One region of the Pararhizobium sp. LjRoot238 genome, then DNA from elsewhere that is predicted to be linked to it. Evidence: predicted binding sites of a transcription regulator. Region 1 holds the regulator's gene; the other holds the start of a gene.

Region 1 (5,011 bases):
TGTATTGGTCTGCGCCCAAAGCTGGTATCCCACCACGCTCGCCAAAATGGCCGACCAAATGGCGAAATCCCCGATACGAAACAGTGGTTCTCTCTTTTTCATCACAGTCATCTCAAATCCAGATTTTCTGAAGACAATATCGCACCGGGCGTTCAATTTTAGAAGACGACGTTCAGTGAACACAGCATTTCAGATTGAACAATAGGGCGCTGTCACCGCGGGAACCAACCCCGCGCGCTGGTGGTCGGGCCAGCGCGAATTTTGAAAGCCGGAGCGGCACTTTCTGACGGGAATCACGCGATAACGATTCACTCGATCGCCAAATTGTGCTAGGTTCCGCATGGAGGCAGACCACACCGGTTGTTGCGACCCGGCTCTGTTTGCCTATCGGATCGCCAGTGCAGTCTTTGGACTGGGATTTGACCCATCCGCGGTGAAGGAGAACGCCATGCATTACAGCGTGCAGTTTTTCACCTGGACGCCAAAACAGGGCGTTCATCAAGTCGGCTCGACGATCGAGATCGATGCGGTCAATGCAAAACTCGCGGCCGTGTCACTGTTGGGCCTGAGGCTGGATGAGACCGGTGCGGCCAAGAAATTGGCAGTCCGCGTCTGGAATGCGCCGGACGACAGCAAGGCCGATTGCGAATGCTTCTACTATCATTGACGACCGGCCGCATTCCGCAGCGAGGCTCTCCCTCGCTTCGTCGCCATTGATTCGGTTTTGCGAACGGCGTGGCTTATCTCCACAGGATTGCATCGTCTCCGGCGGCCGCGTCGCCCCGTGGCGCATATGGAACGCACCTTTGCCGGTTTTCGCGAAACGTCGGAATTGTTCGTTCAACGCGGCGAGAGGCGCGTCGTCGGCCGCTGGCCGGCGAGAACATCACGCCAATATCCGTTCATGGCGGCGTGATGCAACAAGGCTGCCAACATAGTTGAAGCGGCGACCCTATCCAATTGCGAATATTGTGGAAAATTTTGGAGGCCTCGCCCGGAATTGAACCGGGGTACAAGGATTTGCAGTCCTCTGCGTCACCACTCCGCCACGAGGCCTCGTAACGATCATCACTTAATCGTGACGGGCGTTTAGACCGATTTCCGATCCAGTGCAAGACGCCTTGACCGAATTCCAGTTTTTTCTCATGGGCGAAACCAGTCTCCCATCCGTTGCCGCTTCGCTTCGTCAGGAAATGCCGCGCATTGCTGGATGCGCCAGTCCGCCAGCGCTCATTGTCACGCCGCCGCTACCGTCAATTTCCAAAGAAAATCAGCCGTCTGCATCCGCTGGCGTTCGTATTCGGCCTGCCGCTTAATGGTAACGTCGGATCAGACCCACCAGTTTGCCTTGAATCTTCACCCGGTCGGGGCCGAAAATCCGGGTCTCATAGGCAGGGTTGGCAGCCTCGAGCGCGATCGATGCGCCCTTGCGGCGAAACCGCTTCAGAGTCGCCTCCTCATCGTCCACAAGGGCGACGACAATCTCTCCGGGGTTGGCGCTGTTGGTATTGCGGATGATGACGGTGTCGCCATCGAGAATGCCGGCCTCGATCATCGAGTCGCCGCGCACTTCCAGCGCATAATGTTCGCCGGCCCCGACCATCTCGTGCGGCACGGAAATATCGTGCGTATTGTTCTGGATCGCCGAGATCGGCACACCGGCCGCGATTCGCCCCATGACGGGGATGGAGACAGAACTGTTCTCATTGTTGGCCGCTGCGGGTTTGGCAGCGGTCGGCGCCGGCGGAGCGCCGCGGCTGCCCTGGATGACGCTCGGCGAAAAGCCGCGCTTGGGCTGGAGGCTCATGGAATAGGCCTCCGGCAGCTTGATAACTTCAAGCGCGCGAGCCCGGTTGGGCAGACGCCGGATGAAGCCGCGCTCCTCGAGCGCCATGATCAGCCGATGAATGCCGGACTTGGAAGCGAGGTCCAGCGCATCCTTCATCTCGTCGAAGGACGGCGGCACGCCCGATTCCTTCATTCTTTCGTGAATGAACAGAAGCAGTTCCTGTTGCTTGCGGGTCAGCATGAAAGATCACTCCGGAATCGAGAAACAAATCAAGAACGAACACTATATGTTCCATATGTGTTCCGCAAGCCCCTAAAATTCGTTGAACTTTTTCAAAGCGCGAATTTTTTGGCATGCCGCGCCGAAAACCGGCATTCAGCACGCCGCCAAGGAACATTTGCAACCGTCCGTCCGTTTTCCGCCCATGTTGAACCCATTGGAGCGGCACGGTCTGGCGCCGTTGCGAGGAGGCTGAAATGGCAGGCCATGCCGATGAACGCGGCAACAAGGTTTCGACCGAAGACACGAACCGGACCGTGAAGGTCAGCGCGGTCGAGGCGTGGCAGGGGTTGCTGGGCCGCCCGGTATTAATGGTTCTGATCGGCAGCCTCGTGCTTGCCCTCATTGCCTTGGCGGGCGCCGAGATGTTCGGCGAAAGCACCGGCAATGATGCCGCAACGCAGGTTCAGGAAACGACGCCTGCGGCCAAGGATGCGGCCCCGGCCGATCAGGGTACCGTCAACAATACGCCGGCGACAGGCAAACAGATGCAACCAGCCCCGACCGACAAGGATCCGACCCCGCAAACCGGTTCCGGCGGCTAGGAAAGCCATCCTGCCACGTCATGGTTGAAGGCCTTCCGGCCCCGGCGCGCCTTTGCAGATTGGCACCGGATTTACGACGTCTGCCGCTTGCGCGCCCACCAGACGGAAAGTCTGCGGCGCTGGCGCCGGACGAAGGCGAGGTCATGCGACAGCACGATCAGGCCCAGGGGCACCATCCAGAATCCCAAAACCGGCAGAAAACCCAGGATGCCGCCAAAGAGCAGCACGGCGCCAAGGGCAATGCGCAAGGCCCGCGATTGAGGCAGGCGCAGGCGCCACGACCCGAGAATGAGTTCATGCGTGCTCGCATCGATACCGAATTTTTTCGTTTTCTGCGGTTCTGCCATAAACTCACCTGTCGAACTCTCGATGCAGTCCATCGGAGAGGGATTTCAATTGCTCCCGCTTCGCGCGGGCACGCTCTCTCCAGATGGGGAGTTCTCCACAGTCAGACAAGATTGTGCACTTTTTTTGAAAAACCGCTTGGCAAATCGGAAAAGCATTTGTATTAGCAGCCTCACTTCTGCAGCGCGCAGATGATCCCTGGTAGCTCAGCGGTAGAGCATTCGACTGTTAATCGACAGGTCGCCGGTTCGAATCCGGCCCGGGGAGCCAGTTTCAAAGGGCTGCACTTGATGGTGCAGCCCTTTTTCGTTACATATTTTCAATGATGCGAGACCGGCCAGCCTGCCCTTAATCGCCTCGACCCTGTTCACAACCGCATTGTCGCCTATACTCTCGGTGCAGTTTCGCGCGCATTGCAGCGGGATCGCTGTCCTGTCGTCCGACGATATTTGCGCTGGGACGACGGGCTTGGTGCGCCGGCTCTGACGGCGCGGGATCACAATGACAACCGAAAAAGTGTCGCTGACCGAAGAGAAGGAAACCCTCCTCATCACGCTTTACGCGAAGGCCGGGGAAAGCCGCCTGCCGGATTCGCTTCTGCAGGATCGTTTCGCCGCCGAGGTCGTCAGCCGGATCGACTATGACTTTTCGAGGCTGAAAATCGATCGCGACGTGATGATCAGTGTGGCGTTGCGCGCCCATATTCTCGACGGCTGGACACGTGACTTCATCACACGCCATCCCGACGCGACCGTCCTGCATCTCGGCTGCGGGCTGGACAGTCGCATATTCCGCATCGATCCGGCGTCGAACATCCGCTGGTTCGACGTGGACTATCCCGAGGTTGTCACGCTGCGCCGCAAACTCTATCCCGGGCGCGACGGTTATAGCCTGATCGGGTCGTCCGTGACGGACCCGAATTGGCTCGCAGATGTGCCCGCCGACCGTCCGACGATCATTGTCGCCGAGGGGCTTTTTCCTTATCTGCCGGCCGACGAGGTCCCGAAGCTGCTGCGGCGGCTTACCGCGCATCTCTCGCGCGGTGAGTTGGTCTTTGACGGCTATAGCCGGCTCGGACTGGAACTCATCAGTTGGCAGCCTTCGGTGCGCGCGACCGGAGCAAGCCTGCGTTGGGCGATAAGCGATCCGCGCGACCTCGAAAAGCAGGTTCCGCGGCTGAAACTGCAGACTGAACTGCCGGCCTATGATCCGGAAGGTTACGATCCGAGACAGATCGCCAGGCTATCCTGGGCGGCGCGTCTGACGATTCTCGCCTTTGCCGCAGTCCCGGCCCTTGGGCGAATCGGCTGGCTCTTGCGCTATCGGTTTTGAAATCGCTCTGTACTGCGCCCGATATGCGCGCGCTCCCGCTGGGCTTGACGCGCGTCCGGCAGTCTTGCGACCGACGAGCGCGACAATCCGTCAATTCCATTGTAGAGAAGACTTCCGCCCTCGCATGCCGGAACGGAGCCGACAATGCCATCGACCGACCTGCTGATCGCCTTTCTTGCCACGACCGCGGTCTTTGCCTACATCCCCGGCCCTGCCATGCTTTATGCCGCGGCCCAGACGATCGCGCGCGGCCGGTGGTCGGGGCTGATGGCCACATTGGGCATTCATCTCGGCGGCTATGTCCATGTTTTTGCCGCCGCCGCCGGATTGTCGATCCTGTTCCACGCCGTGCCGATGCTCTATATGGCCGTGAAATTTGCCGGGGCGGCCTATCTTGTCTGGCTCGGCATTTCGCTGTTCCGTACCCGGGTGCAGGGCGATGTCGCCCTGCCCGGCATCGAGCCGAAATCCGGCCGGCGCGCCTTTTTCGAAAGCGTCACCGTCGAGGTTCTCAATCCCAAGACGGCGATCTTCTTCGTGGCCTTCCTGCCGCAATTCGCAGATGTTTCCGCCGCTTTCCCCGTCTGGCTGCAGCTTGCCATTCTGGGGACGATCGTCAATCTCATGTTTTCTTCGGCCGATATCGTCTGTGTGCTTCTGGCCGGTGCCGTGATTGGCCGGCTGCGCCGATCGAGCCAGGCGCAGCGCCTGATGCAGCGTG
Region 2 (5,011 bases), 140 kb from region 1:
TTCGTACCAGATGGTTTCCGTCGCCTTGTCGCCGGAGCCGGACCAGGAGGCGCGCGCCTCCGCCTTCTGCCGTTCCATGGCGGCGGAAAACGCATCGGTGTCGACGCCGATGCCGCGGGCGCGTAGCGCGTCCTGCGTCAGGTCGAGAGGGAAACCATAGGTGTCGTAGAGCTTGAAGGCGGTTTCACCGTTCAGCCGGTCGCCTTCCGAGAGATCAGCCGTCGCATCGGAGAGAAGGCCGAGGCCGCGCTCCAGCGTCTTGCGGAAGCGGGTTTCCTCGAGTTTCAGCGTTTCGGAAGTCAGCGCTTCGGCGCGCATCAACTCCGGATAGGCGCGGCCCATCTGGCTAACCAGCGCCGGCAGCAACTTCCACATCAAGGGCTCCTTGGCGCCGAGCAGCTGCGCATGGCGCATGGCGCGGCGCATGATGCGGCGAAGCACGTAACCGCGGCCTTCGTTCGACGGCAAAACGCCATCGGCAATCAGGAAGGCGGTGGAACGCAGATGGTCGGCGATGACGCGGTGGCTGGCGCGGCGGTCGCCTTCAGCCTTGACGCCGGTCGCCTCTTCGGAGGCCTCGATCAGCGTGCGGAACAGGTCGATGTCATAATTATCATGTTTGCCCTGCATAAGGGCAGCGACGCGCTCGAGGCCCATGCCGGTGTCGATCGACGGACGCGGAAGATTGACGCGCTCCTCCTTCGTCACCTGCTCGTACTGCATGAAGACGAGGTTCCAGATTTCGATGAACCGGTCGCCATCCTCATCCTTCGAGCCCGGAGGGCCGCCCCAGATATGATCGCCGTGGTCGTAGAAGATTTCCGAACAGGGGCCGCAGGGACCGGTATCGCCCATCGCCCAGAAATTGTCGCTGGTCGGGATGCGGATGATCCGGTCGTCGCTGAAACCGGCGATCTTCTTCCAGAGGTCAAAGGCTTCATCGTCCGTGTGATAGACGGTGACCAGCAGGCGCTTGGCGTCAATGCCGAAATCCTTGGTGATCAGGTTCCAGGCAAGCTCGATCGCCCGCTCCTTGAAATAATCGCCAAACGAGAAGTTGCCGAGCATTTCGAAGAAGGTGTGGTGGCGCGCGGTATAACCGACATTGTCGAGGTCGTTATGCTTGCCGCCGGCACGCACGCATTTCTGCGCCGTCGCAGCCGTCGAATAGGGACGCTGCTCAAGACCGGTGAAGACGTTTTTGAACTGCACCATGCCGGCATTGGTGAACATCAGGGTCGGATCGTTGCGCGGAACCAGCGGGCTCGACGGCACGACCTCATGGCCGTTCTTCTTGAAGTAGTCGAGGAACGTCGACCGGATTTCATTCACGCCGTTCATAGTGCGCCCTTACCTCTGCATCAGACGTCCGCGACCAACATGGCCGGACCGCGAACCGGAAAACTCTTGAAAATCGCGGATCGCCGGATATTCGCTGATCCTACACCCGCCCATTTGGAACACAGGCTTTTATCGTCCGCGCCAACCCCTGTCCAGACGGCAAAAGAAAACCGGCCGCCCTGTCAAGGAGCGGCCGGCGACGTCATCCGGCAAAATCAGACGATCCTATGCCAAAGCGGCATCGTCATCGCCATCGCCGGCTTCCGGTCCGCCGTTTTCGAGGAATTTTTCGGCGATCAGGCCGGCATTCTGGCGAAGCGCAAGTTCGATCTCGCGCGCCGTATCCGGGTTGTCGCGCAGGAAGGACTTGGCGTTCTCGCGGCCCTGGCCGAGACGCTGGCTGTTATAGGAGAACCAGGCGCCCGATTTTTCGACGATGCCGGCCTTGACGCCAAGGTCAACGAGTTCGCCGGTCTTGGAAACGCCTTCGCCATACATGATATCAAACTCGACCTGCTTGAAGGGAGGCGCCATCTTGTTCTTGACGACCTTGACGCGGGTCTGGTTGCCGACGACCTCCTCGCGCTCCTTCACCGAACCGATACGGCGGATGTCGAGGCGCACCGAGGCGTAGAACTTCAGCGCGTTGCCGCCCGTGGTCGTTTCCGGCGAGCCGAACATGACGCCGATCTTCATGCGGATCTGGTTGATGAAGATCACCATGCAGTTCGACTTGGAGATCGACGCGGTCAGCTTGCGCAGCGCCTGGCTCATCAGGCGGGCCTGCAAGCCCGGCAGGCTGTCGCCCATTTCACCTTCGATTTCAGCGCGCGGCACGAGCGCTGCGACCGAATCGATGACGAGAACGTCGATCGCGCCGGAGCGGACCAGCGTATCGGTGATTTCCAGCGCCTGTTCGCCCGTATCCGGCTGCGAGATCAGAAGATTTTCGAGATCGACACCGAGCTTGCGGGCATAGACCGGATCAAGCGCATGTTCCGCATCGACGAAGGCGCAGATTCCGCCTTTCTTCTGAGCCTCGGCAATCGTCTGCAGTGCGAGCGTCGTCTTGCCCGAGCTTTCCGGCCCGTAGATTTCGACGACGCGCCCCTTGGGCAACCCGCCGATGCCGAGTGCGATATCCAGGCTCAAGGATCCCGTCGAAACGGTTTCGATCTCGACAATGCTGTCCTTCCCACCGAGCTTCATGATCGATCCCTTGCCGAACGACCGTTCGATCTGGGAGAGTGCCGCTTCAAGTGCCTTGCTTTTATCCACCGATTTGTCCTCTACGAGCCGCAAAGAGTTTTGTGCCATTTGATCCACCTTTAGGTTATGGAAGCTGCTGAGGCAATGAAGCCGCCGATGAAAGCTATGTACACTTTTTGTTCTCATTTTGCAAGAGACGTCTATGGAATTGAATCCATGTAATAAATGACTGAATGTTCTATTCTTGTTCCGGATTTTTCAGAGGCCGGTAAAAAAGTGGAATAGAAAATGCAGCCAAGAGACTCGCTGAACGAATCGGATCGCAGGGGCACACGGGAAAACGCATGACAGGCAGTAAAGTTTCCATCTTCGGCGGCGCGCATCTTGACCGCCGGGGGCGTATCTCCGGCACGACGGCTCCGGGCGCGAGCAATCCGGGCACCTGGTTCGAAGAGGCCGGCGGCGGAGGCTTCAACGCGGCGCGCAATCTGGCGCGGCTCGGGCTTAAGGTTCGCATGATCAGCCCGCGCGGCGGCGATGCGGCCGGCGAGACGGTCGCCCAGGCCGCCGCCGCCGCGGGCGTCATCGACAACCCGTTCGTCTTCCTCGATCGCAAGACGCCAAGCTACACGGCCATTCTCGAAAACGACGGCAATCTGGTGATCGCGCTCGCCGACATGGATCTCTACCGGCTGTTCTCCCCGCGGCGGCTGCAGCAACGCGCCATGCGGGAGGTTGTTTCTTTGAGCGACCTTATCGTCACCGATGCCAATCTGCCGGAAGAAACCCTCGCGAACCTCATCCAACGGGCCGCGCAGGAAACAAAGCCGGTCGCTGCCATCGCCATTTCACCCGCCAAGGTCGTGCGTCTTTCAAACAGCCTCGCTGGCATCAGCTTTCTGTTCATGAACGAGGCGGAAGCGCGCGCCCTGACGGGCCGGGATGCGACTGAGGCTGCAGAATGGCCCACCCTTCTACAGGCCGCCGGTCTTTCCGGCGGCGTCATTACCCGCGGTGGCAGACCGGCGATCGCATTTCGGCAGGGGCAGACCATCAGCGTCGCCCCGCCTGCCCTCGATACGCTGGGTGATGTTACCGGCGCTGGCGATGCGCTGGCCGCGGGTTTCCTAGCGGCATTTCTGGAAGGGGAGCCGCTGGACATCTGCCTGCGTTCCGGTGTCGCTGCTGCCGGTATCACCGTGCGCTCGCCGCTCGCCGTGTCGGAAAAAATGTCGCGTGAGATGCTGAGAGAAGCAATTCGGCTTGTGCCGCCAGCTGAAATCCTGTCATGAACGCGCCTTAAAAAGCCATAGAGGACCCGCGATGACCAAGCCGTTTTCACCCCTTCTGCCGATGGAATATTCCAACGAAGTCGCGGCCGCCAAGGCGCGCGGCGCGCCGCTCGTGGCGCTGGAATCGACCATCATCACCCATGGCATGCCCTTCCCCGGCAATCTGGACATGGCCCGCAGCGTCGAGGCGATCATCCGCGAGGAAGGCGCCGTGCCGGCAACGATCGCCGTCATCGACGGGATCTTGCACATCGGCCTGGAAGACGCGCAACTGGAAGCGCTGGCTAAGACCGAAGGCGCGATGAAGCTGTCGCGCGCCGATCTCGCCTTTGCGATCGCCGAACGCCGCACCGGCGCGACCACGGTCGCGGCGACCATGATCGCGGCGGCCCGCGCAGGCATCCGCGTCTTTGCGACCGGCGGCATCGGCGGCGTTCACCGCAAGGCCGAGGAGACATTCGACATTTCCGCCGACCTCGACGAACTGGCCCGCACCAACGTGATCGTCGTCTGCGCCGGCGCCAAGGCCATCCTCGACATTCCGAAGACGCTCGAAGTGCTGGAAACCCGCGGCGTTCCGGTCGTCACCTATGACAGCGACATCTTCCCGGCCTTCTGGTCGCGCGATTCTGGCCTGAAGAGCCCGTTGATGCTCAACAGCCCGGCGGCAATCGCCAATTTCCAGAAGATGCGCGACCTGCTCGGTGTCGATGGCGGCATGCTGATCGCCAATCCGGTGCCTGAGGAAAACGAGATCCCGCGCGACGAGATGGAAATCTACATCGCCCGCGCGCTCGACAATGCCGAACGCGACGAGATTTCCGGCAAGGCGGTCACGCCCTATCTGCTCGACAGCATCTTCGGACTGACCGACGGCCGCAGCCTCGAAACCAATATCGCGCTGGTCGAAAACAACGCTCGCCTTGCCGCCGAGATCGCGGTTGCGCTGGAATAAGGCCAACAGGCGCTGGGAAACGCGACGGGCTGGCGTGGCGCCTGGCCCTTGGCTGAAATATGGAACGTTGGTTTGGACGGTATTGCAAAACTTGGTCGCAGAATTCAGACCTTTGCGGAGCGAGTTTTGCGACGCGTCTGCTCCTGAACCGGCTTATGCCAAACGGGTTCGGATATCGGCATAGTCATAGGCAATTGCGGCTTTGAACCCTTCG

Evidence for each region. The regulator LexA, encoded in region 1, represses DNA repair genes until DNA is damaged. The targets are predictions, from matches to a motif close to TGTTCNNNNTGTGTTCNG.
Region 2: a site for LexA is predicted at 2,785-2,802, ahead of recA (recombinase RecA). Genes of this name have one in related genera too.

What each region holds. Positions count from the first base shown of each region.
Region 1 covers NZ_CAXUPP020000001.1:3,463,172-3,468,182, reverse strand. The annotation lists gene ACSQ3F_RS16880 (hypothetical protein) at 1-111, opposite strand, end outside; gene ACSQ3F_RS16875 (hypothetical protein) at 449-667, shown strand; tRNA gene ACSQ3F_RS16870 (tRNA-Cys) at 983-1,056, opposite strand; gene lexA (transcriptional repressor LexA) at 1,313-2,029, opposite strand; gene ACSQ3F_RS16860 (hypothetical protein) at 2,266-2,613, shown strand; gene ACSQ3F_RS16855 (hypothetical protein) at 2,685-2,960, opposite strand; tRNA gene ACSQ3F_RS16850 (tRNA-Asn) at 3,154-3,228, shown strand; gene ACSQ3F_RS16845 (class I SAM-dependent methyltransferase) at 3,460-4,290, shown strand; gene ACSQ3F_RS16840 (LysE family translocator) at 4,435-5,011, shown strand, end outside.
Region 2 covers NZ_CAXUPP020000001.1:3,326,360-3,331,370, reverse strand. The annotation lists gene alaS (alanine--tRNA ligase) at 1-1,341, opposite strand, end outside; gene recA (recombinase RecA) at 1,567-2,658, opposite strand; gene ACSQ3F_RS16125 (carbohydrate kinase family protein) at 2,895-3,842, shown strand; gene ACSQ3F_RS16120 (pseudouridine-5'-phosphate glycosidase) at 3,874-4,797, shown strand; gene pyrF (orotidine-5'-phosphate decarboxylase) at 4,951-5,011, opposite strand, start outside.